3 regions of the Amycolatopsis sp. NPDC048633 genome follow, and region 2 is predicted to be linked to each of the others. Evidence: riboswitches for the same ligand, from Rfam matches in the RefSeq annotation. Region 2 holds a riboswitch; each other region holds the start of a gene.

Region 1 (10,119 bases), on a different contig from region 2:
GGCCAAGGTCGGCATGGATCCGCGCGAGGTCGCCTACCGGCTGGTGGCGTTGTCCGGCAGCGGGCTGCCGCTGCTCGTCGGCGTCGAAAGCGACCCCCAGGGGCTCCGGGCGGCGATCGCGGGCTCGCCGCCGTCGTGGGCGAACCGGCCACCTCAGCAGTTCCAGCCCCCGCCGTCGCAGCCGGTGCCGCAGCAGCCCGCGCCGCCGATGCCGCCGCCGGGCCCGCACGGCGTGCCCTCCGGGCCGTACAACGTGCAAGGCGTGCCTTCGGGGCCGTACAACGTCCAAGGGGCACCCTCGGGGCCGTACAACGTCCAAGGGACGCCGTCCGGGCGGTACCCGGGCCCGCCGCCCCGGCAGCAGCAGCGTCCGCCCCAGCAGTTCGCCCCGCCGCCGGTGGCCCCGGACCCGGTGGTGAGCACGTGGGGCCTGCCGCAGACGGCGTCGTGGGCCCGCGGCGACGAACCCGCCCGCCCCGCGGCGCCGGCCGGCGGCAAGCAGGGCCGGCTCCGCGAGGTCCTGGAAACCCAGGGCCTGGAGGGCGAGCAGCTGTCGGTGCAGCTGCTGGAGGTCCAGGACCCGGCGGACTACCTGTTCAGCGCGGCGGGCTACCGCCTGGAAGAGGGCGAACGCGCGGTGGTCGTGCACACCGAGATCACCAACCGCGGGGCGATCCCGTTCGCCTCGCTGCCGGACAACTACCTCGAGCTGCTCGCCGCCGACGGCACCGCGATCGGCAAGGCCCCGGTCTCGCTGACGTCGCGGCCACCGCACAAGATCGGCGTCCCGCCCGGCGAAACCCTGGGCGGCCACACGGTGTACGTCCTCCCGGACGCGACGCGGGTCGTGTCGGTCCGGTGGAGCCCGCGGCCGGAGCCGGACGAACGCACGCTGACCTGGTCGATCGAGGACTAGTAGCTTTCGTCCTGCAGGATCTTCAGCGCGTTCGCGAGGTCGTCCGGGTACTCCGACTCGAACTCGACCCACCGGCCGTCCGCCGGGTGGGCGAACGCGAGCGTCTTCGCGTGCAGCCACTGGCGGTTCAGGCCCAGGTGGCGAGCCAAAACCGGGTCCGCGCCGTACGTCAGGTCGCCGACGCAGGGGTGCTTCAAAGCCGAGAAGTGGACGCGGATCTGGTGCGTCCGCCCGGTTTCGAGCTTGATGTGGGTCAGCGACGCCGCGCGGAACGCCTCGACGACCTCGTAGTGCGTCACGCTCGGGCGGCCGCCCTGGACAACCGCGAACTTGTAGTCGTGACGCGGGTGGCGGTCGATCGGGGCGTCGATCGTGCCGCGCGTCGGGTCGGGGTGGCCCTGGACGATCGCGTGGTAGCCCTTGTCGACCGTGCGCTCTTTGAACGCGCGCTTCAGCACGGTGTACGCGTGCTCGCTCTTGGCCACCACCATCACGCCGGTCGTGCCCGCGTCGAGCCGGTGCACGACACCCTGGCGCTCGGCCGCGCCCGACGTCGCGATGCGCAGGCCGGCCGCGGCCAGGCCGCCGACGACCGTCGGGCCGGTCCAGCCCGGGCTCGGGTGCACGGCGACGCCGACCGGCTTCGAGATCACGACGATGTCGTCGTCGTCGTGCAGGATCCGCATGCCCTCGACCGGCTCGGCGATGATTTCGACCGGGTTCGCCGGCTCCGGCAGGGTCACTTCCAGGAGGCCGTCCGCGGTGAGCCGGTCCGACTTGCCGGCCGGCTGGCCGTTCAGCAGCACCGCACCGGATTCGGCGAGCTCGGCGACGACCGTGCGGGACAGCCCGAGCATCTTGGCGAGGCCGGCGTCGACCCGCATCCCGTCGAGCCCGTCGGGCACCGGGAGCATCCGCGACGTCACGCCTGTTCCTCCTGCTTCTCGGTCTTCTTCTTGTCCTTGGTCGACGTGCCGTCGTAGTCCTTGCCCAGCAGCGACAGCAGCACGATGAGCGCGCCGCCGACGCAGATCGCCGAGTCGGCGATGTTGAAGATCGCGAAGCCCTTGCCGTTCGGGGCGAACGCCGAGATGAAGTCGACGACGTGGCCCTGCAGCCCGCCGGGCGCGCGGAAGATGCGGTCGGTCAGGTTGCCGGTGGCGCCGGCGAGCACCAGGCCGAGGCCGATGGCCCAGCCGATCGAGCGCAGCCGCCGGGACAGCCAGATGATCGCGATGACGACGGCCAGCGCGACCAGCGCGAGCACCCACGTCATGCCGGTGGCCATCGAGAAGGCCGCACCCGGGTTGCGGATCACCTGCAGGTAGATGAGCCCGCCGAGGATCCGGACCGGCTCCTTGCCTTCGAGGTTGGCGGCGACCAGGTTCTTCGTCACCAGGTCGATCGCCCAGAACACGACCGCGATGGCGAACACCCAGCCCACGCGGCGCTTCGGCAGCAGCGGCTTCGCCGGGACCCCGGGGTTCTCCGGCGCGTCGGCAGCGGGGTCGGGCACCGCCTCGGCGGCGGTGTCGGCGTCGGGTTCGGAGTGGCTGGGCTCGGTGCTCACCCGTCCATTGTCCACGGCTGGTCAGGGTGTGTCGGCGGCAGTGTCGTGGGGGCGCCGCAGGAGGACCGCGAAGGCGGCGGTGAACAGGACGCCCGCCGCGCTCAGCGTGCCGGTCACCGGTGTCGGGAACAGCACGCTGACCAGCATGAACACCACGGTCACGGCCAGCACGAACCAGCTGCGCTCGTAGGCCGCCAGCACCAGCAGCCCCAGTGCCGCGACGAGCTCGCCCCGGACGTCACCGGAGAGCCGCAGCTCCACGGCGCCGACCAGGTCGAGCAGCGGGAGGGCCACCAGGGCGCCCAGGGTGCCGAGCACGAACCGGACGGGCCGCGGCGGCGTGCCGGCCCGGCGCAGGCTCAGCCAGTACCAGCCCGCGACGGCGAGCACCACGCAAGCGAGACCGGCGAGCCAGCCGAGCGCCGCCGGCGGCACGACGTCCACCGCGACGGCGCCGGTCGAGTACCAGCCGCCGGTGCCGCCGACCCCGCCGACCGCCAGGCCGTGGAGCTCCTGGGACATCTGGTAGCCGCGCATGTTCACGAACTCGCCGGCCGCCGGGGCGTCCGGGACCAGCGCGACCACGGCCATCACGAGCTGGGCGAACCCCAGCGCGGCCAACGGGAACCAGAATCGTCGTCCATCCCCCATCGGGGCAGGATAGCGCCGCCGCCAGGACTACGAGGCCCGCGCTCAGCAGAACGGCGGCAGCTCCCGCGGGTCGCCCACCGGAGCCCAGCGGCCGTCGACCTTCGCGTACTCCCAGCGGGCCCCGCGCGCGACGATCTGGCGCAGCGCCAGCACCACGCGGTCGACGTGCTCCTCGGTGCTGCCCAGGCCGAGGCTGACGCGGACCGCCTGCCGGCCGTCGCCGCCGGTGATGCCGATGAGGCGCTGGGCCGCGATATGGGCGCAGAAGGCGCCGTCGCGCACGCCGATGCCGTACTCGGCGGACAGCACTGCCGCCAGCCAGCCCGGGTCGAAGCCGTCGACGACGAAGCTGACCGTGCCGACGCGGTCGACCGGCGCGTCGAACAGCCGCAGCTCGGCGCAGCCCGGAATGCCGGCCAAACCCTTGCGCAGCCGGGTGAGCAGCGCCTGCTCGTGCGCCACGACGGCGTCCCAGTTCTCGCTCAGCTTCTCGCACGCGACGCCGAGCGCGTACACGCCGACAGTGTTGGGCGAGCCGGCTTCGTGGCGCTCGGGCCCGGTGTTCCAGACCACCGCGTCCTCGGTGACGAGCTTGGTCGCGCCACCACCGGCGAGGTACGGCCGGGCGGCGCGCAGCCAGTCGGCGCGGCCGATCAGCGCGCCCGCACCGAAGGGCGCGTACAGCTTGTGGCCGGACACGGCGACGTAGTCGACGTCCAGCTCCTTGATCGAGATCCGGCGGTGCGGGGCCAGCTGGGCGGCGTCGAGCGCGATGCGGGCGCCGTGCCTGCGCGCCACGGCGGCGATCTCCGCCACCGGCAGCAGCTCACCGGTCACATTGGACGCTCCGGTGACCACGACCAACCGGGGCCCCTGCGGGGAATCCGCGAGCGCTTCGTCCACAGCGGACACTGCCGCGAGCCGGGTGCGCGGGGTCGGGATCCGCCGGACGTTCGGCCCCTGCCACGGCAGCAGCGCGGCGTGGTGCTCGGTGTCGAAGACGATCACCGTCGTGTGCCGGGGCAGGCTGCGGGCGAGCAGGTTGAAGGAGTCGGTGGTGTTGCGGGTGAACACGACGGTGTCGGTCCGGCGGGCGTCGACGAAGCGGCGCAGGACGTCGCGGGTGCGCTCGTAGAGACGGGTCGAGACCTGCGACGCGAACCCGGCGCCGCGGTGGACGCTGGCGTACCAGGGCAGGAACTCGTCCACCGCACTGCGGACCGCCTCGAGACAGGGGGCGCTCGCGGCGTGGTCGAGGTTGGCGTAGCCGATGGTTTCGCCGGTGACGAGCGGGACCCGCAGCGAGGCTCCGGCGACGGCCGGGCCGCTTTGTGCGGCAAGGGTTCCGGCGGATTCGGCCGGAGCGGCGAAGACAGCCGGCGCGGTTTCCGGGGCGGTGGTCGTGCTGGTGCGGTCGATGGCGAGAGTCATCGGTGCCTCCTCGGCGGTCCGGGGGACCCCGACGAGGGGCCCGCGCTTGCCCGTCGCACGGCGCGACCGGCCCGGTCTTCACCCGGGGCACCCCACCGCGGTAGGAGGGTTGCCGGCCAGCAAGCCGGGGCTTCGCGCTGGCACTCATGACCTGAGTCAGAAGGTAACCGAGAATCGCGCCGGCGGCCAACCCCCGCCTCACATTCTGAGACGCCGCTCACACACAGTGAAGGCTCAAAGCTTCGCGCGGAAGTGGCCCGGCAGCTGCGTCACGGCGTGGTCGGCGAGGTGCGTCGCCGTGCCGGTGTACTGCTCGGTTCCCGCGGTGAAGAGCCAGCCGCCGATGGTCTTCCCGTCGACCGCCTCACCGTTGACGGCGGCAACGGTCGTGGACAACCGGTCGAACGCCACGCCGTCCCAGTTCGCCGCCGGGGCGTCGGGCAGGGTCCAGAGCGTGAAGTGCACGTGGGCGCCGGTGCTGCTGCCGCCGCACGGGAGCGCGTTGCCGGTCGAGCCGAGCTCGGCCCCGGCCTCGACGTGCTCACCGTCGGTGACCGCGATGCCCTCCATGTGGTAGTACCCGGTCCGCCAGCCGCCGGCGTGGTCGATGGTCACCCAGTCCCCGCCCGCGCAGTGCTGCAGGTGCACGGTGCCGGCCAGCGGCGCGCGCACGGTGCGGTCGGCCGGGCTGACGTCGATGGCGTTCTTGACGCCGGTGTCGCCGTCGTCGGAGTGGATGCCGGCCGAGTAGACCTGCTGACCGGCCTTGAACGGCAGGGCGAGCACCGGGAACGGAGCCACCTCGGCGGTCGCGGCCGGCGCGGCGGCCAGTCCGAGAGCGGCGGTCATCGCGGCGGCCAGAACCGCCCCACGAACGTGCAGTTTCGTCACCGTGCGTACTCCTTTGGCCTAACGCTCACCCATTCGAACTAACCGGATCGAGCGCACAGTAGGCCAAAGGTTGGATCATCGGGAAGATCTTGACGGGCAGAGTTCACCCTCGTGGAAGAAGATCACCAGGTCAGCACGAGAACCGGACAGCGACCGGACAACGAGCAGGTCCGCGACGACCGAGTCGTCCGATCGGTCACGGCACGGCCACGACCACGAACGGGTTAACGACCCGACTCGCCCTTCCAGCGGGCCAGGCGGCCGGCCCGGTCCACCGCGCGGAGCCGGCGTTCGACGGTGTCGCGGACCTCGCTGGTCGTGACCACCAGCAGCTGGTCGTGCTCTTGGAGCCGGCTGGTCTTCTGCGGCGTGAAGCCGGCGCCTTGGCGCACGACCAGGCTGACCGTCGCGCCGACCGGCAGCCGCAGCTCCGACAGGTACACGCCGTGCAGCTTCGACCCGGGCTGGATGCGGACCTGCAGCAGTTCGGCGCCCAGCTCGTCCAGCGGCGCGGAGTCGACTTCGATCTCGTGCGCCTCGGACTTCTTCGCCAGCCCGAGCCACCGCCCGAGCGGCCCGAGCGTCGCGCCCTGGAGCAGCGTCAGCACGATGACCAGCACGAACACCGCGTTGACCAGCCGTTGCGCGCCGGGCACCCCCTGCGACAGCGGGATCATGGCGAGCACGATCGGCACCGCGCCGCGCAGCCCGGCCCACGACAGGAACGCCTGTTCCCGCCACGGCAACCGGAACGGCAGCATGGCCAGCACGACCGAGATCGGCCGGGCCAGCAGCAGCACGACGGCCCCGGCGACCAGGCCCGGCACCACCGCCTCGAGCACCCGGCCCGGGGAGGCGAACAGGCCGAGCAGCACGAACAGCCCGATCTGCGCCAGCCAGCCGAGCCCTTCGGCGAACGACAGCGTGTCCGAGCGGTGCGGCAGCCGCGAGTTCCCGAGCACCAGCGCGGCGACGTAGGTGGCGAGCAGCCCGGACGCGTGCAGCAGCTGCCCGGACGAGTACGCCACCACGCAGACCGCGACCGTGGCCAGCGGGTAGAGGCCGGTCGCCGGCAGCGCGGCCCGGCGCAGCGCGATCCCGCCGAGCCAGCCGAAGGCGAGCCCGATGGCCAGGCCCGCGCCCAGCTCGTAGACCACCAGCAGCGGGAGCGTCCAGTCCACAGTGGTGCCTTCGGCCAGCACCACGACGGCGATGTACGCCGGCGCGTCGTTGATGCCCGACTCGAGTTCCAGCGCTCCGGTGAGCCGTTTTCCGATCCCGGCCGAGCGCAGCACCGAGAACACCGCGGCCGCGTCGGTCGACGCGAGCACCGCGCCCCACAGCAGCGCGAACCGCCAGTCGAGGCCCAGCAGCCAGTGCAGGGCGGCGCCGGTCACCGCGACACTCACCACAACGGCCACAGTGGACAGTGCGATCCCGATGCCCAGTGCGGGTTTCACCGCCGACCAGCGCGTCGTCAGCCCGCCTTCGGCGAGGATCATGACGAGTGCGGCGAGCCCGAGCGACTGGGTCAGCTCCGGGTTGTCGAAGCGGATGCCGAAGCCGGCCTCGCCCAGCAGCACCCCGATCGCGAGGTAGAGCAGCAGCGAAGGCAGGCCCAGCCGGATCGACACGCGCACGGCGAGCACGGAGGCGAGCAGCACGGCGCCGCCGACGCCGAGCAGCACGGGAAGCTGGTCCATGCCGCCTCCCTCCGAGTGCCGTGGGCCCTCAGAATAGTGAAGCGGGCGAGTTAACTCCTTCGTGTACCGCTGGGGCGCGCCGAGGGCGTGGTGTGTTAAGGCCCACCGAGCGCGGCGAGATCGACACCGAGTGCGGCGAAGGGTTTCTCCGCCGCCGGAAACATCTTCACCGCGCGGTGCCCGTCGCGGCCGACCCAGCCGGCTTCGACCGCCCGGTCGAGCAGCGCCGCGGGCAGCGCGCCGGCGAGGTGGTCGCGGCGCTCCGTCCAATCCAGACAGTCGCGCAGCAGCGGCCGCCGCCCGGCGGCGAGGGGCACGCCGAGACCGGCCAGCACCTCGCGGCCACGCCCGGTCAGCGTCAGCCCGTCGGCGGTGTCGAGGAGGCCGGTGGCGAGCATGCCGTCGCGGACGGCGACGCCGAGCACGCCGGCGAGGTGGTCGTAGCAGGTCCGTGCGAACCCGAGCCGCTTCACCCGCAGCGACGACTTCAGCCCGGTCACCGGCCGGTGCTCGGCGTGCTGGGCCAGGTGCTCGATCAGCTCGGCGACGCGCGGGTCGGCGATCCGGACGTAGCTGGCCCGGCCCTGCTTGACCCGGACGACGAACCCGGCGTCGACCAGCCGGGTGACGTGCTCACTGGCCGTGGAGAGCGCGATCCCGGCGGCCTTGCCCAGCTCGCCGACGGTCCAGGCCCGCCCGTCCAGCAGGGCGAGGCACATGGTGGCGCGGCTCGGGTCGGCCAGCACCGCGGCGACCTCGGCGAGAGCGATCGTCTCCATGCGACCACGGTACGGCGGCCACCCTTCGCCCGCGGCCGAAGCGAGGTACCCGGACGGTCGGCTCACGTACCTGGACGGTCGGCTCGCGTACCTGAAGGGTCGGCTCGCGTACCTGGACGGTCGGCTCGTGAGCCGACCCTCTGGGTACGTGAGCCGACTCCCTGGGTACGCGAACCGACCCTCCGGGTACGGGGGGGCTAGAGGGCCTTCAGGAACTTCGCGGCCAGGGTGACCGCCGGGCCCGAGTCGTTCGAGTCCTCCAGGACCACCGCGAACGCGACGTTCCCGCGGTACCCGACGAACCAGCCGGTGGCGTCCGAGCCGTCGCCGAACTGGGCCGTGCCCGTCTTGCCGAACACCTCGCCCGCGCCCGCGGCACCACGACCGGTTCCGCTGGTCACCACCGCGCGCATCATCTTCCGCACCTGGCCGAGCACCGACGCCGGCGGCGGCGAATAACCCTTGACGACCGTCGTCTCGAGGTCGTGCCACAGCCGCGGCGTGATCGCTTTGCCGGACGCGACCGTGGCCGCCATCAGCGCGCCGCCGAGGCAGCTCGCCTGGATCCGGCCCTGGCCGAACCCGTCCTCGACCTGCTCGTCCTTGCTCGCCGCGGGCTCCACCTTGCCCAGCTCGGTGTCGATCCCCGGGATCTCGTAGTCGGCGTTGAGGCCCAGCTCGTCGGCCGCCTTCTGCAGCCCGTTGGCGGGCAGGGCCAGCGCGAGCTGCCCGAACGTCGTGTTGCAGGACCGCGCGAACGCCGTCTGCAGGTTCGTCGCGCCCAGCTCGAAGCCCTCGTTCTTGACCGTCCGCGTCCCGATGGTCGCGACGCCGGGGCAGTCGACCGGCGAGGCAGCGTTCAGGCCGCTCTGCTGGACCGCGGCGACCGACGTCGCGATCTTGAACGACGAACCCGGCTCGTACAGGCCGTGCAGCGCCTTCGGTGCGTTCCCGGCGGCCGCGTTCTGCGCGACGGCCAGGATGTCGCCCGAACCGGTGTCGAGCGCGACCAGCATCGCCGAGCCCTGGTAGCTGTTCACCGCGGCCTGCGCGGAGCTCTGCGCGGCCAGGCTCAGGCTCGACGTCAGCGTCTTGGCCTCGCCGTCGGCCTTCCCGAACAGCGTCTCCACGTTCTTGCCACCGGTGTCGACGCGCTCGACGGCGAAGCCGCCGCCGGCCGCCGCCGTGACCTGTCCCCCGAGCGCCGAACGCAGCAGCGGCGCCGGGTCGCCTTCGACCGCGCGCAGGCCGGCGGACCCGCTGATGAGCAGCGGCTTGCCGTCGCGGTCGGCCACGGCCGTCGTGTCCTGCACGGCCGTGCTGACCACGAGCCGCTGGCCCGCCTCCAGCTTCGGGTGCAGCAGCGACGGCGCCCAGTGCACGAGCCACTTCCCGCCGGTCTGGACCAGCTGGAACGGCACGTCGTAGGTCCAGACCTTCCCCGGCTTCAGCGCCCACGCCAGGCTGAACGTCCCGCCCGTCTGCGTCCCCCCGGCCGGGGTCGGCTGCAGGACCGTCAGCTTGGCCGTCATCGACGACGGGTTCAGCGTGTTCCGCGCGTCCCGCAGGGCGACCGCGGCCGCCGGGGCGGCGTCGGTCAGCCGGCTCGCCGCGTCGGTGTTGTTCTCGGCAAGATCCTGCAGGTACTCGGTGATCGCCGAGTGCGGGTCGAGGGCGCCCGGGCTTTCGACGCTCGTGGCCCCGGCCTCCGCTTCCGGCGTCGCTCCCCCGCCGTTCAGCACGAAGAACGCCGCCACCACGACCACGACCACGAGCAGCGCGCCGCCGATCAGGACGCCGCGTCTCTTGGCAGGACTCATTTCCGCGTACCCCTCCCCCAAGGAACGCCACCGCCGCGGGTGGCCGGCCGATCTTACCGGCCACCCGCGGCGGGCGTCAGGCCTTTGCGACCGAGACCGTCACCTTCGTGCCGTCGCCGACCGTGCCGGCGGAGCCGTCGGCCACCGGGGCGTGGGTCACCGACGTCGCCAGCGTCTCCGACGCCAGGAACTCCTGGTGCGTCCGAGCCGCTTCGACGACGTCGGCAGGCGCATCGACGGTCAGCGAGATCCGGTCGGCGACGTCCAGCCCGGCGTCGCGGCGCGCCTGCTGCACGACCCGGACCAGGTCGCGGACCAGGCCCTCGGCCGCCAGCTCCGGCGTCACCTCGGTGTCGAT
Region 2 (10,119 bases):
ACGTCGAAGAGCGCACGTTCTACGGCCTCGAAAGGCTGTGGAAGGACTGCCCGCGCATCGAGGTGGCCGGTCTCGAAGAGTCGACCGCCGACGAGGACCCGGACGTCCCGTGAGCCCGCGGCGGCTCGTGCTCTGGCGCCACGGCGAGACGGACTACAACGCCGCCGGGCGGATGCAGGGGCACCTCGACTCGGCGCTGACGCCGGTCGGCTGGAACCAGGCCCGGTTCGCGGTCCCCGCGCTGGCCCGGTTCTCCCCGGACCTCGTCATCGCGTCCGACCTGCGCCGCGCGACCGACACGGCCACCGTGCTCACCGACGCGATCGGCGTCCCGCTGCGGATCGACAAGCGGCTGCGCGAGACGCACCTCGGCGAGTGGCAGGGGCTCACCGGCGCCGAGGTCGACGAGGCCTACCCCGGTGAACGCGACCGCTGGCGCAAGGACGCGACCTGGGCGCCGCCGGGCGGGGAGAACCGGCTCGACGTCGCCGACCGCGCGAGTGAAGTCGTCACCGACCTGCAGCAGGCCAACTCTTCGGTGGGCGACACCGTGCTGCTGGCCGCGCACGGCGGGCTGATCACCGCGCTCACGGCGCGGCTGCTGAACCTGCCGGTGGAGGCCTGGCCGTCGCTCGGCGGGATCTCGAACTGCCACTGGGTCGAGCTGGGTGCGCGCGACGGGAAGTGGCGGCTGCACGCCTACAACGCGGGGATGCACGGCTAGCCGATGGGGCCGCGCCTGCTCGTGTTCGGCGATTCGCTGAGCTTTCACGGTCCCGAAGGACCCTGCGCCGCGGACGAACCGCGGCTGTGGCCCAACGTCGCCGCCGCGGCCCTCGGCGGCACCGCCGACCTGGTCGCCGGGATCGGCTGGACCGCCCGGGACGCCTGGTGGTCGCTGACCGGCGACCCGCGCGTGTGGGCCGACCTGCGCCACGTCGACGCGGTCGTGCTGGCCGTCGGCAGCATGGACACGCTGCCCTCGCCGTTGCCGACCTACCTGCGCACGGGGCTGAAGTACCTGCGGCCCGACCCGGTGCGGCGCGTGGTGCGCAAGGCCTATCTCGCCGCGCAGCCGCGGTTGTCGGTCGCGTTCCGCGGCCGTCCCACGGTGCTGCCGGCCAAGCTCACCGTGCAGTACCTCGACACGGCCGTGGGCGCGCTGCGCGCCCTGCGGCCCGAGCTGCCGATCTTCAGCATGCTGCCCTCGGTGCACCGGGCGGCGGCGTACGGCAACGTGCACACCGCGCGCCCGGCCGCGGCGGCCGCGATGGCGGCCTGGGGCTCGCGGGCCGGAGTTCCGTTGCTCGACCTCGAAGCCGTTGTCGGAGAACACGTCCTGAGCGGCGAGGGCAACCCCGACGGCATGCACTGGGGCTGGCAGGGGCACGCCGCGGTGGGCGAGGCGATGTCCGCGGTGATGGCGCCGGTGCTGGCCCCCGGCCACGTAGGCTGACGGCGTGTCGGTCGCCGTAGTCACGGATTCCACCGCCCACCTGCCGGAAGGCTTCGCCGAACGGCACGCGGTCCGGGTGGTGCCGCTGCACGTCCTGGTCGACGGCGTGGTCTCCCTCGACGGCGTCGAGACCGGCCCGGCGGCGGTCGCCGAAGCGATGAGCCAGCGCAAGATCGTCACGACGTCCCGCCCGACTCCCACGGAGTTCGTGAAGGAGTACCGCGCGGCGTTCGCCGACGGCGCCGATTCGATCGTTTCGGTGCACCTGTCGCGCGAGCTGTCGGGCACCTGGGAAGCGGCGGTGCTGGCGGCGCAGGAGGTCGGGCCGGACCGGGTCCGCGTGGTCGACTCGCGCACCACGGCGATGGGGCTCGGGTTCGCCGCCCTGCACGCCGCCGACGCCGCGGCCGCCGGCGCGGACGCGGCCGAGGTCGAAGCCGCCGCGGTGACCGCGGCCAGCTGCTCGTCGACGTTGTTCGTCGTGGAGACGCTCGACCACCTCCGCCGCGGCGGCCGGATCGGCCCGGCGGCGGCGCTGCTCGGCACGGCGCTGGCGGTGAAGCCGGTGCTGCACATGTCCGAAGGGCGGATCCTGCCGCTGGAGAAGGTTCGCACCATGAACCGGGCACTCGCGCGGCTGGTCGAGCTCGCCGCCCAGGCCGCGCGGGACGACGACGTCGAGCTGGCCGTCCACCACCTCGCCTCGCCGGACCGCGCGGTCGAGCTGGCGAACCGGCTGGAAGTGGCCGTACCTCGGTCGGCGGGCTGCGTGGTCTCCGAGCTGGGCGCGGTGATCGGGGCCCACACCGGGCCCGGCGTGCTCGGGGTGGTCGTCCAGCGGACGGTTCCCTCCCGCGGTTAGGCACTGTCCTGCAAGTCACGTTCGCGGTCTTCGCGCCCAGGCGGCCCCTGACAGCACGGGCGGATCACCCGAGTACAACCCGGTACGAGGGCGCTCCGCCCGCACCGCCAGGAACCACCTGGATCACGAAGCCCATCGAGCAGACTCGCAGGACAGCGCCTGGCCGCCGACGCGCCGAACCCTCCAGCATGCCACCCGGGTACGACGGAAACGGCCGTTCCCGGCCCGGGCGGGGTGGATCCGTCCACATCACCCCGGTTGTCCACAGGACGCGGCGGCACCCCTGTCGGACGCCTCCCCGCGAGCCCTAACGTCGATCGTGTGTTCGAGCAGCCCGCCCGGGATCCGGGCCCCCACGTCAACGACCGGCTCTCCTGGCTGGCCGACCAGCTCTCGCCCGACGCGAGCACGGTCGGGCCCGGCGGCCGGCTGGTCCGGCGCTGGCTGCCGGGCGGGCCGGCCGGGGCCGGCCGCCGGCGGTGGGCGTTCGCGGGTGTCCTCGTGTCGGTCGTGGTGATCGTCCTCGGCTCGGTCGCGCTCTTCGGCGGCCCGCCGGCGCCCGAGCCACCGCCTGCGCTGCCCAGCGCGAAACCGGCGAGCGAGGCGTCGGCCCGGGCCGCACCCCCGGCCGGTCTCGTCGTCAGCGTGATCGGCCGCGTCCGGTCACCCGGTCTGGTCACCGTGGCCCAGGGTGCCCGCGTCGCGGACGTGCTGCGCGCCGTGGGCGGCGCCGATCCCGGCGCGGACCTGAGCGCGCTGAACCTCGCCCGCCGGGTGACCGACGGGGAGCAGCTCGCGGTCGGGATCCCGGCGCCCGCCGCCGCGCCGGCCGGTGCGCCGGCGGGCGCCAAGGTCGACCTCAACGCGGCGAGCACGGACCAGCTGGACACGCTGCCCGGCGTCGGCGAGGTGACGGCCCAGCGGATCGTCCAGTGGCGCACCGAGCACGGCGGCTTCGCGAAAGTCGAGCAGCTGCGCGATGTCTCGGGCATCGGAGAAAGTAAATTTCAAAAGCTGCGCGAGCAGGTGACGGTCGGATGAGCACCCTTCCCACGACCGACACCCGGCAGGACATGCGGCTCGTCCCGGCGGCGCTGGCGTGCTGGCTCGCCGCGCTCGGCGGCCTGCTGCTGGGCTGGTGGACGGCCGTCGCCGCGGGCCTCGCCTCGGCGGTGCTCGCCGGGCTGGTGCTCTGGCGCGGGCGTGGGCGTCCCCGGGCGCTCGGCGCGGCGGCGGCCCTGCTGGTGCTGGGACTCGTCGCCGCGGGCCCGGTCGCTTGGCGAATCCGGGACGCGCAGCGTGACGAGCTTCGCGTGGCCTCGGCTGACGGGCTTCCCGCGTCGTTGCGGGTCGTCGTCGCCGAGCGGCCGAAGCCCGTGCGCGGCGCGGGGTATGCCGACCAGCAGGCCGGTGCCCGGTCGGTGGTGCTGACGGCCGAGGTCCGCGCGGCGTCGGTCGACGGCCGGCCGGTCACGTCGTCCGGCCGCATCCTGCTGCTGGCGCCGGTCGCGCAGTGGGCTTCGCTGCTGCCGGGCCAGGACGTGACGGCGACCGGCCTGCTGATGCCACCGCGCGGCTCCGACCTGACCGTCGCGGTGTTGTCCGTGCGCGGCCCGCCGGGCGACCTCGGGCCCGCATCGTGGTGGCAGCGGACCGCGGCCGGGCTGCGCGCCGGGCTCCACGACCTGTGCCAGGTCCTGCCGGACGAACCCGCCGGCCTGCTGCCGGGTCTGGTCCTGGGCGACACGAGCGGGTTGTCAACGCGGGTCGAGCAGGAGTTCGTCACCGCCGGGCTGGCCCACCTGACCGCCGTCAGCGGGGGAAACCTCGCCGTGGCGTGTGGCGCGGTTCTGCTGGTGCTGCGCTTGCTGCGGCTCGGGCCCCGGCTGTCGGCAGTGGCGGCCGGCGCGTGCCTGGCCGGCTTCCTCGTCCTGGTCGGGCCGGAGCCGAGCGTGCTGCGGGCCGGGGTGATGGCGGCGGTCGCGTTGCTGGCTCTGGCGCTGGGCCGGCGTGGCTCGGCGTTGCCCGCGCTGGCGTTCGCCGTGTGCGTGCTGGTGGTGACGGATCCGGCGATGGCGACGGACTTCGGGTTCGCGTTGTCGGTGTTCGCCACGGCCGGGCTGGTCCTGATCGCGCCCCGCTGGGCCGCCGCGCTGGCTCGTCGCGGCGTCCCGCCGGGGTTCGCCGAGGGACTGGCGATCCCGTTGGCGGCCTTCCTCGTGACGGCTCCGGTCCTCGCGGGCATGGCGGGCACGGTGAGCCTGGTTTCGGTGCTGACCAACGTCCTCGCCGCGCCCGTGGTGGCCCCGGCGACGGTGCTCGGCGTGCTGGCGACGGTGCTCGGCCCGTGGTGGCCGGGTGCCGGCAAGGTCCTGGTGCACCTGGCCGATCCGGAGGCCCGGTGGCTGATCACGGTGGCGCGGCACGGCGCGCGGGCGCCCGGCGCGGTCGTCGCCTGGCCCGGCGGCTGGACGGGCGGGCTGCTCGCCGCCGCCGTGCTGGTGGTGCTGGTGCTGGCCGCCCGGCACCGGCGCGTGCGGCTGGTGATGGCGGTGCTGGTCACCGGTGCGCTGCTGGTGTTCGTGCCGGTCCGGGTGCTCGCGCCGGCGTGGCCACCGCGGAACTGGGCGATGGTCGAGTGCGACGTCGGGCAGGGCGACGCCGTCGTGCTGGCGACGGCGGAGCCGGGGCGCGCGGTCGTCGTGGACACCGGACCCGAGCCGGGGCCGGTGGACGAGTGCCTGCACCGGCTGGCCGTCGACCGGATCCCGTTGCTGGTGCTGAGCCACCTGCACGCCGACCACATCGGCGGGCTCTCGTCGGTCTTCGACGGCCGGGCGGTCGGCGGGATCGCCGTCGGCCCGGGGCGGGCGCCGGAGTGGGCGTGGCGCCAGGTCGCGGAGGAGGCTCGCCGGCAGCACGTGCCCCTGGTGGAGCTGACGCCGGGGGAGCGGCTGGCGTGGCCCGGCCTGGCGCTCGACGTGCTCGGCCCGCGCTACGTCCCGGCTCGCTCGGCCGGGCAGCAGGACGGCACGACGATCAACAACAGCTCGGTGGTCCTGCGAGCGCAGACCCCGGCCGGCCGGGTGCTCCTGACCGGTGACGTCGAGCTGGCGGCCCAGGCCGACCTGCTGGCCGACGGCGACAACCTGAAGGCGGAGATATTGAAGGTCCCCCACCACGGCTCGCGCTACTCGCTGCCGGCGTTCCTCGCGGCGGTGGCGCCCCGGGTGGCGTTGGTCAGCGTGGGCGCGGGCAACACCTACGGGCACCCCAACAAGTCCACAATGGACACCCTGACCGCGCTGGGCGCCTTGGTCACCCGGACCGACGTGGACGGCGACACCGCGGTGGTCGGCGACCCAGCAGGCCCGGCGACAGCACGCCGAGGCGAGCCGCGCGGCCCGCCTCGCCGCTGAGCCCGGTCGTACCGGGCGGGCCGGGTGGTGGCTGCGTTCGTCAGTCATCCGGCGTCTCACCCAGCGCTGTCCGCCTTCATCGGCGAGGTTTTCGACGCGTGCGACCACGACAACAGCCCGGAAGGAGGCACTCACCGGGGCGAGCCAGGTGGGCCCGCCCCGGTGCGCGGATGTCAGTAGCCGAGCGCCTCGTTCACGGCCGCGGCGGAAGCCGGGACCGTCGCCTTGGGGCCGACGTGGTTCTCGATCGCGTCGAGGGTCTTGAGGCCGTCGCCGGTGATCAGCAGCACCGTCTCGGCTTCCGGGTCCAGCTTGCCCGACTCGATCAGCTTCTTCGCCGTCGCGACGGTGACCCCGCCGGCGGTCTCGGTGAAGATGCCTTCGGTGCGGGCCAGCAGCCGGATGCCTTCGACGACCTCTTCGTCGCTGACGTCCTCGATCGCGCCGCCGGTGCGGTTGACGATGTCGAGCACGTACGGGCCGTCGGCCGGGTTGCCGATCGCCAGCGAGCGGGCGATCGTGTCCGGCTTCACCGGCTGGACCACGTCCTGGCCGGCGCGGAACGCGGCCGACACCGGCGAGCAACCGGTGGCCTGCGCGCCGAACACCTTGTACGGGCTGGCGTCCACGAGACCGAGCTGGCCCAGCTCGCGGAAACCCTTGTCCACCTTGGTCAATTGCGAACCGGAGGCGATCGGCACGACGATCTGCGGCGGGATGCGCCAGCCGAGCTGCTCGGCGACCTCGAAGGCCAGCGTCTTCGAGCCTTCCGAGTAGTACGGCCGGACGTTCACGTTCACGAACGCCCACGTCGGGTGCTCACCGGCGAGCTCGGTGGCGAGGCGGTTGACGTCGTCGTAGTTGCCGTCGACGGCGATCAGGTCGCCGTCGTAGACCGCGGTGGTGAGGATCTTGGCGCGCTCGAGGGTCTTCGGGATCAGCACGACCGACTTCCAGCCCGCGCGGGCGGCCGCGGCGGCGACCGCGTTGGCCAGGTTGCCGGTCGACGGACACGCGAGCACCTCGAACCCGAACTCGCGGGCCGCGGCCAGCGCGACGGCGACGACGCGGTCCTTGAACGAGTGCGTCGGGTTGCCGGTGTCGTCCTTGACCCACAGACGCTTGAGGCCGAGCTCCTTGGCGAGGCGGTCGGCGCGGATCAGCCGGGTCGCGCCGGGCTCGGTGTTCGGGATCTCTTCGACGTTGGACGGCACCGGGAGGAGCTTCTTGTAGCGCCAGATGTTCTTGGGGCCGGCCTCGATGTCTTCGCGGCGGACGCGGCCGAAGTCGTAGGCGACCTCGAGCGGCGAGAAGTCTTCGGCGGAGACGAACTCGGGGGCGAGCGGCTGCCGGTGGCCCTCTTCCTTCGACACCAGTTCGACGGCCGGTCCGAGATCCGGGGTCTTCGTGGTGGAGGTCGTGCCGAGGGTTGCGGTCATCGCGAGGTTCCTTCCTCATCTGCCCCGCCGAAGCGGGCCGGAATTGGCACCGTGGTCGTCAGCTATCCCGCGATCGCGGGATGACAGGCTGTACGCCGGTTGCCGGGGCTTCGTCGGGCCGTTCCCTCTGCCCCTCTGGATGAGCGGTATTCAGTTGTCGGCGCGCACCAGAACGAGCGCTGCCTCGAAGACACCGTACGACATGACGCTCGAGCCGTGCCACGGTGCCCGCTCGACATCACCGGAGCGGGCGCACGACACCGCAAGTGAGAGGATCCTCGGGTGACCGCGCAAGCCACCGCCCCGGCCCCGCTGCTCCTGGTCCTGGGTGAGGAAGAACTGCTGATCGAGCGCGCCGTCCGTGAGGCGCTCACCGCGTCCCGCGCGATCGACGCCACGGCCGAGCTGACCCGCGTCCGGGTGTCCGATCTCACAGCCCCCGAGCTGGCCGAACTCGTCAGCCCGTCGCTGTTCAGCGAAGGCCGCGTGATCGTCCTGGAGTCGGCGCAGGACATCTCGCAGGAGCTGGCCGACGCCGTGGCGTCCTACCTGAAGGACCCGGCGGACGGCATCGTGCTGGTCGTCGTGCACACCGGCGGCGGCCGCAGCAAGGCGGGCAAGTCGCTGCCGGCCGTGCTGAAGAAGGCCGGCGCCGAAATCACCGAGTGCCCGAAGCTGACCAAGCCCGCCGAGCGGGAGCAGTTCGTCCGCCACGAGGTGCGCCGGGTGGGCGGCAAGATCGACGCGGCCGGGGTCGCCGCGCTCCTCGAGGCAGTGGGCTCCGACCTGCGGGAACTCTCCTCGGCGGCGACGCAGCTGGTGGCGGACGCCGGCGGGACCGTCGACGCGGACGCGGTCCACCGCTACCACCGCGGCCGGGCCGACGTCACCGGGTTCGCGGTGGCGGAGAAGGCCGTGAGCGGTGACCGCTCGGCGGCGCTGGAGTCGCTGCGCTGGGCGATGCAGCTGGGCGTCCCACACGTCCTGGTCGCGGACGCGCTGGCCGACGCCGTTCGCACGATCGCCCGCGTCTCGGGCGCGGGCCGGGGCAACCCGAACCAGCTGGCCGGCGAGCTGGGCATGCCGCCGTGGAAGATCCGCAAGGCCCAGGGCCAGTCCCGGGGCTGGAACCAGGACGGCCTGGCGACGGCGATGCGGGTCGTGGCGAGGCTGAACGCCGAGGTCAAGGGCGTGGCGGCCGACCCGGGCTACGCGCTGGAGCGCGCCGTCCTCCAGGTGGCGGCCGCCAAGGGCGACCGCTGACCCCGGGCATGAAGAAAGCCCCGGCCGGAGCCGGGGCCTTCTTGGAAAATCAACAGCCCAGAAATCAACCAGCTCAGAGCGCGTTGACGCGCTTCGCCAGCGCCGACTTCTTGTTGGCGGCCTGGTTGGCGTGGAGCACGCCCTTCGAGACGGCCTTGTCCAGCTTCTGGGCGGCGTCGCGCTGCAGCTCGACGGCCTTGGCCTTGTCGCCGGCCTCGGCGGCTTCGCGGACCTTGCGGATCGCGGTCTTCACCGAGGACCGGATCGCCTGGTTGCGCAGACGCGCCTTCTCGTTCGTCGTGATGCGCTTGATCTGCGACTTGATGTTGGCCATAGGGCAACTCCTGGTTCACTCGGGTGAGATTCGCCGCCGCGCTCAAGTGGCCCCGCTCGAAAGAGCGGGTTTCCTCCATGACGGAATGCCGCACGGCAACGAGCGACAACTTTAACAGCCCGGCCCGCGACCCCCGCCGCCGGGATCTGCGCGGTGCCGATCACCAGGAGTACGGTGGACGCCGGTAGTGCCTAGGGTTCCGTCGCCGGTCCGCGCACCGCACCACACAACCAGGACCGGTGGGCCTGGTCCGAGCGGCACCATCGGCGGGTCCGGAAGACTTGCCGTTCATCTGACGGGGCAAAAGCCTGGAGGACCCGGTTTTCGCGCGCGCGAAAACCCGTAAGGGGTCCCATGAACACCACCGCACTGTCCTTCGTCCTCATCGCCGCCGTCGTGCACGCCGCGTGGAACCTGGCCGCCAAGCGGATCTCCTCCGGTGGCACCCAGTTCGTCTGGCTCTACTACACGGCTTCCGCGGTCGTGCTCCTGCCGGTGACGGTGGTGCTGTTGGTCGTCGAGCCGCAACGTCCACAGTGGAGCTGGCTGGTGGCGGCCGTGGTCACGTCGGTGCTGCACATCGCCTACGGCATCGTGCTGCAGCGCGGATATCGCGTCGGCGACCTCTCCGTCGTCTACCCGGTCGCGCGGGGCACCGGGCCGCTGCTGTCGGTGCTCGCCGCCGTCCTCGTGCTCGGCGAACGGCCCGGCTGGCTCGGCCTGGTCGGCGCATTCCTGGTCATCGCGGGAGTGCTGGTGATCAGCACGGGCCGGAAGGACGGCCCGGTGGCGGGGCGCCGCGCCGGGATCGTCTACGGCCTCCTGACCGGCGCCTTCATCGCCGGCTACACCCTCTGGGACGCGCACTCGGTGACCGGCCTGGGCGTGCCCCCGGTCGTCTACTTCGGCCTCGGCTCGGTCCTGCAGAGCGTGATGCTCGTGCCCGGCGCCCTGGCCGGCCGCGCCGAGGTGACGCGGATCTGGCGCGAGCAGCGCCGCGAGGTGCTGGTCGTCGGGCTGCTTTCGCCGATCGCGTACATCCTCGTGCTGTTCGCTCTCACGATGGCGCCGGTCAGCCTGGTCGCGCCCGCCCGGGAGCTGAGCATCGTGCTCGGCGGCCTCGCCGCCTGGCTGGTGCTGGGTGAGCGTGACGCCGTGCGGCGGCTCGCCGGGTCGGTGATCGTGCTCTCCGGCATCGCCGCGATTGCGGCCGCCTGAGCGCGTCCGGTAGGGATGGTCGGATGGAAGTCCTGAAGAGCCGGCTGCTGATCCGCCCGCGCGACGTCGACGCGACGACGGCGTTCTACCGCGACACCCTCGGCCTGGCTGTGGAGCGTGAGTTCCCC
Region 3 (10,119 bases), on a different contig from region 2:
AGGCGATGAAGGTCGTCACCGCGGCGAACAAGTACATCTCCGACCAGGAGCCGTGGAAGCTCAAGGACGACCCCACGCGGCGCGACACCGTGCTGCACACCGCGCTGCAGGTCGTCTCCGACGCCAACACGCTGCTGACGCCGTTCCTGCCGCACTCGGCGCAGAAGGTCCACGAGGCCCTCGGCGGCACCGGCGTCTGGGCCGCCCAGCCGGAGCTGCGCGAGGTCGAGGACCTCGACATCGCCGGCCGGGTCAACCCGATCCTCACCGGCGACTACGCGGGCGAGCAGGCCAAGTGGGAGTCGAAGCCGATCGAGGTCGGCAAGCCCCTGGCCAAGCCGTCGCCGCTGTTCACGAAGCTCGACCCGGCGCTGGGTGAGACCGGCCCGGAGTGGGCCCCGATCGTCAAAGAGTAAGAGGTAGTGCATGGGTGACGAGAAGCGCGAGCTGCCGCCGGTCCCGGACCGGCTCCCGGTGTCGGTGGTGGACGCGCACACCCATCTCGACGCGTGCGGCGCGGTCACCGCGGCCGATGTCAAGGCCCTGGTCGACCGCGCCGAGCGCGCCGGCGTCGCCCGCGTCGTCACGGTCGCCGACGACCTCGCTTCGGCCCGCTGGGCCGCCGAGGCCGCCACCTGGGACCGCCGGGTCTGGGCCGCCGTGGCGATCCACCCGACGCGGACCAAGGGGTTCGGCGAGGCCGAAAAGTCCGAAGTGGAGCGCCTGGCCGCGCAGGAGCGCGTGGTCGCGGTCGGCGAGACCGGCCTCGACTACTACTGGGACTACTCGCCGCACGACGCCCAGCAGGAAGCGTTCCGCTGGCACATCGACCTGGCCAAGCGGCTGGACAAGCCGCTGATGATCCACGACCGCGACGCCCACGAAGACGTCTTGCGCATCTTGGCCGAAGAGAATGCGCCGAATGCCGTAATCTTCCATTGTTTTTCCGGGGACGCGGAAATCGCCCGCCGCTGCCTCGACGCGGGTTATGTCCTTTCCTTCGCGGGCACGGTGACGTTCAAGAACGCGAAGGGGCTCCACGAGGCCGCGCGGCTCTGCCCGGCGGACCAGTACCTCGTCGAGACCGACGCGCCGTTCCTGACCCCCCACCCGTTCCGTGGGCGGCCGAACGAGCCGTTCGGCGCCGCCTACACCGTCCGTCACCTGGCGGCACTCAGGGGCGAAGCTGTCCACGAAGTCGCCGAATCGGTCCGGACCACGGCCGAACGGGTCTACCGACTCCCCAGTGTCACAACGGGGTGAACGCATTGCGACATCAGGGTTCCTTGATCGTCCACCTGATGGAGTGACGGGGATCACGACACTCCGGGGGGTGTTTGCGCAACCCGGCGGGACCCGTTACTGTCCCGTGATCGTGCCGGTCGGTACTGCAGACTGCAGTTGCCGACTGTTACGCCCACAGTCACGTCAGTGCACGTCGGGGAAGCGGAACCGGGTAGGTACGACCGGGACCGTGACGATGGCGCCGGCTGCGGGCCCAGACGTAAAGACGCCGCCCCGAACGGCGTCTTGGGAAAGGGAACGACACCGGTGACAGGTAGCAGACAGGCTGGAGCGCGCTCCGCGGCCGTCCTCGATCGTCGTTACGAGGAAACCGCCTACGGCCAGCTCGACTTCTCCGACGACCCGAACATCACGCAGCAGGACATCCTCGCCGCGCTCGGCCCCGACGCCGACGCGATGATGGCCGAGATCGACGTCGACGTCGACGAGCTGATCCGCCTCATCAACGCCGAGACGACGTACCTGCCGCCGATCGTCTTCCCTGACGAGATCGAGGCGGACCGGACCGCGTCCCCGCAGGCCAAGCGGGCCGCGATGGACGAGAGCATCCGCCAGACCAGCAAGGTCTGGAAGCGCCGCTTCCTCAAGGGTGCCGTCCTCAGCGTCATGATCAGCGTCGCCGGCGGCGGCGCGGCCGCGCTGGCGATGAACAAGAGCATCACCGTCGACGTCGACGGCCAGCAGCAGACCGTGCACTCGTTCGGCGACACCGTCGGCGAGGTGCTGGAAGACGCGGGCCTGTCCGTCGGCGCGCACGACTCGCTCTCCCCGTCCCCGCAGGCCGAGGTCGGCGACGGCGGCGTCATCAAGCTCGAGCGCGGCCGCCAGCTGAAGCTGATCGTCGACGGCGCGGAGCACACCTCCTGGGTCCGCGCGACCCACCTCAGCGACGCGCTCGGCCAGCTCGGCATGGCGGGCATGGACAAGCCCGGCACGTGGATGTCGATGCCGAAGGACGGCGAGCTGCCCCTCCAGGGCGCCACCGTCGAGATCAAGACCCTCAAGCACATCACGCTCTACGACGGCGCGAACGAGCCGAAGCAGGTCACCACGACCGCGGTCACCACCCAGGAGTTCCTGGGTGAGTACAAGCTCACCCTCGGCCCGGAGGACGCGGCCGAAGGCGGCTTGGACGTCAAGCTGACCGACGGCGCCGAGGTCCACATCAGCCGGACCGGCGTCTCGATGGTGAACCAGAAGGAAGCCATCGACCCGCCCGAGCAGCGCGTCGACGACCCGAACCTCGAGAAGGGCAAGACCGAGGTCGAGGACCCCGGCACGCCCGGCGAGAAGATGGTGACCTACAAGGTCACGCAGAAGAACGGCAAAGAGGTCTCGCGCGAGTCGGTCTCCGAGAAGGAGCTGACCCCGGCCAAGCCGAAGATCGTCCACGTCGGTACCAAGAAGGCTCCGGAGCCGGCCATCGGCGACGCGTCCTCGTGGGACCGCATCGCCAAGTGCGAGTCGGGCGGCAACTGGGCCACCAACACCGGCAACGGCTACTACGGCGGTCTCCAGTTCGACAAGCGCACGTGGGACGCCTACGGCGGCGACCAGTACGCGAACCTGCCGCACCAGGCTTCGCGCGAGCAGCAGATCGCGGTCGCGGAGAAGGTCCGCGACGCCCGCGGCGGCTACGGCGCCTGGCCGGTCTGCGGCAAGAAGGCTTGATCTTCCGCGAAACGGCCCCCGTCCTGTCCGGGCGGGGGCCGTTTGCGTTCGCGGGTCTGCCACGACTACTTGCACCGAGCGGAACCGGGTCCGACCACGATCGGTAAGCTCGTCCGGTGGTTGAACTGTTGGGACCTGCCGAGATCCGCGGGCTGGCGGCCGAGCTGGACGTGCGGCCGACCAAGAAGCTCGGGCAGAACTTCGTGCACGATCCCAACACCGTCCGCCGGATCGCCGAGCTCGCCGGGGTCGGTCCGGGTGACGTCGTCCTCGAGGTCGGGCCCGGGCTCGGGTCGCTCACCCTCGGCCTGCTCGCCACCGGTGCGCACGTCGTCGCCGTCGAGATCGATCCCAAGCTCGCCGAACGGCTGCCCAAGACCGTCGCCGACCGGGGGCCTGAGGTCGCCGGCAAGCTCCAGGTCATCACGGCTGATGCCCTGCGCATCACCAACGACGACCTCCCCCGGCCGACCGCACTCGTCGCCAACCTGCCCTACAACGTCGCCGTCCCGGTCGTGCTGAACCTGCTCGCCGAGGTGCCGTCCCTGACGTCCGGCCTCGTGATGGTCCAGACGGAGGTCGCCGACCGGATGGCGGCCGGCCCCGGCAGCCGGATCTACGGCGTGCCGAGCGTCAAGCTCGCCTGGTACGGCCCGGCGCGCAAGGTCGGCGCCGTGCCGCGCTCGGTGTTCTGGCCGGTGCCGAACGTCGACTCCGCGCTCGTCGCCTTCGAACGCGGTGACGCTCCGGCGTCGGACGACCGCGATCGGCTCTTCGGCCTCGTGGACGCCGCCTTCTCACAACGCAGGAAGACGCTCCGCGCCGCGCTCGCGGGCTGGGCCGGCTCGGCCGAGCGGGCCGGGGAGCTGCTCACGGCCGCCGGGATCGACCCGAAGACCCGCGGTGAGCAGCTCGGCGTGCACGACTTCGCCCGGCTGGCCGCCGCCCGTTAGCACGTCCACAGTGGAAGTCAACGGGGCCCGGCGAAAATACGCCTCTTGACGTGCGATCTCGCGATCCGGACACCGCCACTCGTGTGATCTGGGCCAACACGCTTGCTTTCGCTCCTCGGGATCGGTTTTACTCAGTACGTCCATCCCGAGCGACTGAGAGACCTGGCTCGCCGAAGTCGCAGCAACCACCCTCCACAGGGAAGGTGCTACCGCCAGGACCGATGGAGGCCGTTTCCGATGAAGAGGGTAGCTCGCCCCCTGCTCCTGACCAAGCGTCGCGTCGTCGACGAAGGCCGCCGCTCCGTGACCGCATGTCGGCGCTCCCACTGAGCTTGCCCGACCCGTCACACCTCTTCTTCACGCACCGTCCATAAAGGACGGACACTCGCTTGCGGCCGGACGCGCTTCTCTGCGCGCCCCGTTTTCTGGAGCCTTCGTGATCACCGTCGAAAACCTGTCCAAAACCTTTGCCACCAACGGAAACTCGGTCGTCGCCCTGCGCGACGTCAGCGTCGAGGTCCAGGCCGGCTCGCTGTTCGGCGTGGTCGGTCCCGCCGGGTCGGGCAAGTCCGTCCTCGCCCGCTGCATCGCGCTGCAGGAGCGGCCCGACCGCGGCGTCGTCCGCCTCGACGGCCTCAACACCGGCACCCTCGACGGCCGCCGCCTCCGCGAGATCCGCCGCCAGCTCGGCGTCGTCTCGACGAAGCCGGAGCTGATCGCCGAGCGCACGATCGCCGGCAACATCGCCTCCCCGCTGGAGCAGCTCGGCATCGACGGCCCGCAGCGCCGCAGCCGGGTCGGCTCGCTGCTCGACCTCGTCGGCCTGACGCAGCGCGCGACGCAGCGTCCCGGCGAGCTGACCGAGGGCCAGCTCCGCCGCGTCGCGGTCGCGAAGGCGCTGGCCGCGGCGCCCGCGGTGCTGCTCGCCGACGACCCGACCGCCGGCATCGACCCGGAGGAGGCCGGCGCGGTGCTCACCGTGCTCGACCGCGCCCGCGCCGAGCTGGGCACCACCATCGTGGTCACGACGCCGGACGCCGGCGTGGTCCGCCGGGTCTGCGACGACGTCGCGGTGCTCGAAGACGGCACGGTCGTCGAGCGCGGCACCGTCCTCGACCTGATCTCGAACCCGGCCAGCCGCACCGCGCAGGCGCTGCTGCCGGCCATCGAGACCACCCGCGCGCAGTCGGCGCGCTACGACCGTTCGGTCGACGTCGTGCTGGTCGGCTTCGCGTCGGTCGGCGCGCTGCTGCCCGAGGCCGCGGGCCGCTTCGACGTCGAGTTCGCCACCATCGGCGGCGGCCTGACCCGGATCGGCGACACCCCGGTCGGCCGGTTCCGCCTCGGCGTCCGCGGCGAGCGGGCCGACGCGGCGCTGGCGTGGGTCACCGAGCGCGGCGGTCACGTGACGCACACCGCCCGCGGCCCGCAGGGCGTCGCTGCCTGACCTCGAACGCCGGAACGCCCCGATGTGCACGTCACATCGGGGCGTTTTCGCGGGCACGTAGGCTGGTCGGGTGCTCGCTGTAGTCCCGCCCCCAGTCACCGTCCGGGTCCCGGCCAAGGTCAATCTGCACCTGGCGGTCGACGACCTGCGCGAAGACGGTTACCACGAGCTGGTGACCGTGTTCCAGGCTCTGTCGCTGACCGACGAGGTGACCGTCGCGGTCACCGAGGAGCCGGGCCTGGAGATCTACGGCGAGGGTGAGGGCTCGGTGCCCGCCGACGGCACCAACCTCGCCTGGCGCGCGGTCGAAGCGCTTTCCGCGCACGTCGGCCGCACCGAAGAGCCGAACGTCCGGGTGGTGCTGCGCAAGGGCATCCCGGTCGCGGGCGGCATGGCGGGCGGCAGCGCCGACGCGGCCGCGACCCTGGTCGGGCTGGCGAGCCTGTGGAACCTCGACGTCACGCGCGACGAGCTGGCCGAGATCGCCGCCGGGCTGGGCAGCGACGTCCCGTTCGCGCTCTACGGCGGCACCGCGCTGGGTACCGGGCGGGGCGAGCAGCTCGTCCCGGTGCTGTCGCGGCACACCTTCCACTGGGTGCTGGCCTTCGACCAGGAAGGGCTGTCGACGCCGAAGGTGTTCAAGGAGCTGGACCGCCTGCGCGCCGACGGCAACCCGCCGCGGATCGGCTCGCACACCCCGGTCGTCGAAGCCCTGGCTTCGGGCGACCCGCGTCAGCTGGCGCTGCTGCTGGGAAACGACCTCCAGGCGGCGGCGGTTTCGCTGCGGCCCGGGCTGCGCCGGACGCTGCGAGCCGGCGTCAACGCGGGCGCGCTCGCCGGCACGGTCTCCGGATCCGGCCCGACGTGCGCGTTCCTCTGTGAGGACGCGCATTCGGCGGTCGAGGTCGCCGCGGAGCTGTCGGGTGCGGGGGTGTGCCGCACGGTCCGGGTGGCGCACGGCCCGGTCCCCGGCGCCCGCGTGGTCGGCGGGGACGACGCGCCGCGCCCGGCGCCGCCGCGGGTGCACGCGTGAAGCACGCCGAGTTCGCGTTTCCGGGACCGTTGCGCGACAAGCTCGTCGCGGCGATCCTGCGCGGCGAAAAGACTTCGACCACCGGCCTGGTCGTCGAATACGAGAAGTACGGCGAAGAGCTGCCCGTCGTCGGCGAGCGCGAGCTGATGATCGACTCGGCGGGCGAGGGGCTGGCGATCCTCGAGACGACCGAAGTGCGCGTCATCCCACTGTCCGAAGTGGACTTGCAGCACGCGATCGACGAGGGCGAAGGCTTCACGAGCGTTGCCGAGTGGCGCGCCGGTCACACGGACTACTGGCAGGGTGCGGAAATGCGCGCCGCGCTGGAAGATCCGAAGTTCACCGTGGACGACACGACGCAGGTCGTGGCGACGCGGTTCGTCATCGTGACAGTGTTTCCCAAAGAGAGGATCGGCTGAGCGGATGGCCAACCTGGTCAACCTGGAGGCGGTGAGCAAGTCCTACGGGGTGCGCCCGCTCCTGGACGGTGTGTCGCTCGGCGTCGCGGCCGGGCAGCGCATCGGCGTCGTCGGCCTCAACGGAGGTGGCAAGACCACGCTCCTGGAAGTCCTTTCCGGACTGGCCGAGCCGGATTCCGGCCGGGTCAGCCATGTCGGCGGCTTGCGGATGGCTGTGGTCACCCAGCGGACCGAGCTCCCGGACGGCAGCAGCGTCGGCGAGGTCGTGCTCGAACGCTACGGCGCCGAGCACGAATGGGCGGCCGACGCGCGCGTCCGGTCCATTGTGGACGGGCTCGGCATCACGGCGATCGGGCTGGACACGCCGACGGCGAACCTCTCCGGTGGCGAGCGGCGCCGGGTTTCGCTGGCCGCCGCGCTGACCGGTGAGCTCGACCTCGTCGTGCTCGACGAGCCGACCAACCACCTGGACGTCGAAGGTGTCCAGTGGCTCGCCGACCACCTGCTGACCCGGCGGATCGCGGTCGTGGTCGTCACGCACGACCGGTGGTTCCTCGACACCGTCGCGAGCGTGACCTGGGAAGTCGCCCACGGCCGCGTCGAGAGTTACGAAGGCGGTTACGCCGACTGGATCTTCGCGCGTGCCGAGCGGTCGCGGCTGGCCGCGACGGCCGAGGAGAAGCGGCAGAACCTGGCCCGCAAGGAGCTGGCGTGGCTGCGCCGCGGCCCGCAGGCGCGCTCGTCGAAGCCGCGCTACCGCATCGACGCCGCCGAGGCGCTGATCGCGGACGTGCCGCCGCCGCGCGACACCGTCGAGCTGATGGCGTTCGCGAAGCGGCGCCTGGGCAAGACCGTGCTGGAGCTGGAAGACACGACGTACACGGTCGGCGAGCGGACGCTGCTCGACCACGTCACCTGGCGGGTCGGCCCCGGCGACCGGATCGGCCTGGTCGGCATCAACGGCTCGGGCAAGACGTCGCTGCTCAAGCTGCTCGGCGGCGACGTCGAAGGTTCGACGGGCCGGCGGATCGAGGGCAAGACCGTCGCGCTCGCGCACCTGCGCCAGGAGCTCGACGACCTGCCCGCCGACCTGCGGGTGCTGCAGGCGATCGAGCAGGTCGCCGGGCGCGTGGTGTTCGGCAAGCAGGAGATGACGGCGTCGCAGCTGGGCGAGAAGCTCGGCTTCCCGCAGGCCCGCCAGTGGACGCCGGTCGGGGACCTGTCCGGTGGCGAGCGGCGCCGGCTGCAGCTGTGCCGGCTGCTGATGGCCGAGCCGAACGTGCTGCTGCTCGACGAGCCGACGAACGACCTGGACATCGACACGCTGCAGCAGCTGGAAGACCTGCTCGACGGCTGGCCGGGCACGATGATCGTGGTCTCGCACGACCGGTACCTGGTCGAACGCGTCTGCGACACGATCGTCGCCCTCTTCGGCGACGGCCGGATCACCCACCTGCCGGGCGGCATCGAGGAGTACCTGAACCGCCGCGCGCTCGCCAAGGAACCGGCGGCCGCGGCGGCCCCGACGGCGGCGAAGACCGAGGCGAAGAAGTCGGCGGCGGACCTGCGGGCGGCGCAGAAGGACCTGGGCCGGCTGGAGCGCAAGCTCGACCAGCTGCACGCGAAGGAGGAGAAGCTCCACGCGGCCCTCCTGGAGGCGGCGACCGACCCGGCGAAGCTGATGTCGCTCAACGCCGAGCTGAAGGGCGTCCAGGGCGAGATCGAGGACGTCGAGGGCCGCTGGCTGGAGACGTCCGAACTGCTGGAGTGACACGGCTGCCAGTAATGTCTGCCTCATGAGCAGGTTCGTGGACACGCTCGTCGCCACTGCGGCGGGGCGAGGTCAGCAGCGTGGCATGGTCACCGGGGAGCCCAAGGAGCCGGTCCGGCGGACCTGGGCCGAGGTGCACCAGGAAGCCCGGCGGATCGCCGGCGGGCTCGTCGCGGGCGGGTTCGAGCGGGGAACGGCGGTCGGGGTGCTGGCCGCGGCGCCGGTGCTGATCGCGCCGACCGTGCAGGCCGTCTGGCTGGCCGGCGGCAGCGTCACCATGCTGCACCAGCCCACCCCGCGCACCGACCTCGCCGAGTGGGCCGAGGACACCGTGCGCGTGCTCGGGATGATCGGCTCGAGCCTGGTGCTGCTGGGCGAGCCGTTCGACCAGCTGGCGCCGGTGCTGGAGCAGAAGGGCATCGGCTTCAAGCTGATCAGCGACCTCGTCGGCGCCGAGCCCCTCGACGACGTCGTCGTGACCGACGAGAGCGAGACCGCGCTCCTGCAGCTGACGAGCGGCTCGACCGCCGATCCCAAGGCCGTGCGGATCACCTACGGGAACCTGTACTCCAACGTCAAGGCCATGGTCGACCGCGCGGAGTTCGACTTCGACACCGACGTGATGGTCTCCTGGCTGCCGACGTTCCACGACATGGGGATGGTCGGCTTCCTGACCGTGCCGATGACCTTCGGCGTCGAGCTCGTCAAGATCACGCCGGTCGAGTTCCTGTCGGGCCCGTTGATCTGGCCGGAGCTGATCACCAAGTACCACGGCACGACGACGGCGGCGCCGAACTTCGCGTACGCGATCGTCGGGCGCCGGATGGCCCGCGTCGACGAAGACGACGCCTACGACCTCTCGAAGCTGCGGATCGCCCTGAACGGCGCCGAGCCCGTCGACGAGACCGCCGTCCAGACCTTCGTGGACGCCGGTGCCCGGTTCAAGATGCCGGCGGAATGCGTTTTCCCGGCGTACGGCATGGCCGAAGCGACGCTCGCGGTCTCGTTCGCGCCGCTGTTCACCGGGCTCACCCTGGACGTCGTCGAGGCCGACGCGCTGGAGGCCGACAACCGCGCGGTGCCGGTCCCCGAGGGCGACGAGCGGCGCGGCACCGACAGCGTCCGGTCGTTCGCGGTGCTCGGCCGCCCGCTGGACGGGCTGGAGGCGGAGATCGTCAACGACGCTGGTTCGCGCATCGGCGAGCGTGAGGTCGGCGAGATCCGGCTGCGTGGCGAGGCCGTGACGCCCGGCTACCTGACGATGGACGGCCCGCTCGACACCCAGGACGCCGAGGGCTGGCTGAACACCGGCGACCTCGGGTACCTGATCGACGGCCAGATCGTCATCTGCGGCCGCCGCAAGGACGTCATCATCATGGGCGGGCGCAACCTCTACCCGACGGACATCGAGCGCGCGGCGACGTCGGTCGAGGGCGTCCGGGCGGGCAACGCGGTGGCGGTGCGGCTGGACGCGGGCAGCCGCCGCGAGCGGTTCGCGGTGGTCGTCGAGTCGAAGCTGG

The links. Region 2 has a riboswitch for S-adenosylmethionine ahead of thrC (threonine synthase). Riboswitches for the same ligand answer to the same signal wherever they lie in the genome.
Region 1: it holds a riboswitch for S-adenosylmethionine, as region 2 does, so the genes downstream of both, AB0C38_RS09505 (aminotransferase class V-fold PLP-dependent enzyme) here and thrC (threonine synthase) in region 2, are expected to answer to the same signal.
Region 3: it holds a riboswitch for S-adenosylmethionine, as region 2 does, so the genes downstream of both, AB0C38_RS47850 (ATP-binding cassette domain-containing protein) here and thrC (threonine synthase) in region 2, are expected to answer to the same signal.

Annotation. Positions count from the first base shown of each region.
Region 1 covers NZ_JBEZHS010000003.1:179,159-189,277, reverse strand. The annotation lists gene AB0C38_RS09525 (AsnC family protein) at 1-916, shown strand, start outside; gene AB0C38_RS09520 (RluA family pseudouridine synthase) at 913-1,842, opposite strand; gene lspA (signal peptidase II) at 1,839-2,432, opposite strand; gene AB0C38_RS09510 (hypothetical protein) at 2,508-3,137, opposite strand; gene AB0C38_RS09505 (aminotransferase class V-fold PLP-dependent enzyme) at 3,180-4,568, opposite strand; SAM riboswitch class IV at 4,606-4,720, opposite strand; gene AB0C38_RS09500 (M23 family metallopeptidase) at 4,803-5,459, opposite strand; gene AB0C38_RS09495 (potassium/proton antiporter) at 5,684-7,162, opposite strand; gene AB0C38_RS09490 (helix-turn-helix domain-containing protein) at 7,258-7,941, opposite strand; gene AB0C38_RS09485 (penicillin-binding transpeptidase domain-containing protein) at 8,139-9,761, opposite strand; gene ileS (isoleucine--tRNA ligase) at 9,838-10,119, opposite strand, start outside.
Region 2 covers NZ_JBEZHS010000006.1:87,554-97,672, forward strand. The annotation lists gene rsfS (ribosome silencing factor) at 1-113, shown strand, start outside; gene AB0C38_RS14660 (histidine phosphatase family protein) at 110-724, shown strand; gene octT (diglucosylglycerate octanoyltransferase) at 728-1,456, shown strand; gene AB0C38_RS14670 (DegV family protein) at 1,461-2,318, shown strand; gene AB0C38_RS14675 (ComEA family DNA-binding protein) at 2,640-3,359, shown strand; gene AB0C38_RS14680 (ComEC/Rec2 family competence protein) at 3,356-5,737, shown strand; gene thrC (threonine synthase) at 5,911-7,176, opposite strand; SAM riboswitch class I at 7,189-7,322, opposite strand; gene holA (DNA polymerase III subunit delta) at 7,459-8,439, shown strand; gene rpsT (30S ribosomal protein S20) at 8,513-8,773, opposite strand; gene AB0C38_RS14700 (DMT family transporter) at 9,128-9,991, shown strand; gene AB0C38_RS14705 (VOC family protein) at 10,015-10,119, shown strand, end outside.
Region 3 covers NZ_JBEZHS010000061.1:16,884-27,002, forward strand. The annotation lists gene metG (methionine--tRNA ligase) at 1-416, shown strand, start outside; gene AB0C38_RS47835 (TatD family hydrolase) at 427-1,263, shown strand; gene AB0C38_RS47840 (transglycosylase family protein) at 1,552-2,976, shown strand; gene rsmA (16S rRNA (adenine(1518)-N(6)/adenine(1519)-N(6))-dimethyltransferase RsmA) at 3,093-3,929, shown strand; SAM riboswitch class I at 4,067-4,157, shown strand; gene AB0C38_RS47850 (ATP-binding cassette domain-containing protein) at 4,366-5,376, shown strand; gene AB0C38_RS47855 (4-(cytidine 5'-diphospho)-2-C-methyl-D-erythritol kinase) at 5,447-6,409, shown strand; gene AB0C38_RS47860 (ASCH domain-containing protein) at 6,406-6,828, shown strand; gene AB0C38_RS47865 (ABC-F family ATP-binding cassette domain-containing protein) at 6,833-8,599, shown strand; gene AB0C38_RS47870 (fatty acyl-AMP ligase) at 8,625-10,119, shown strand, end outside.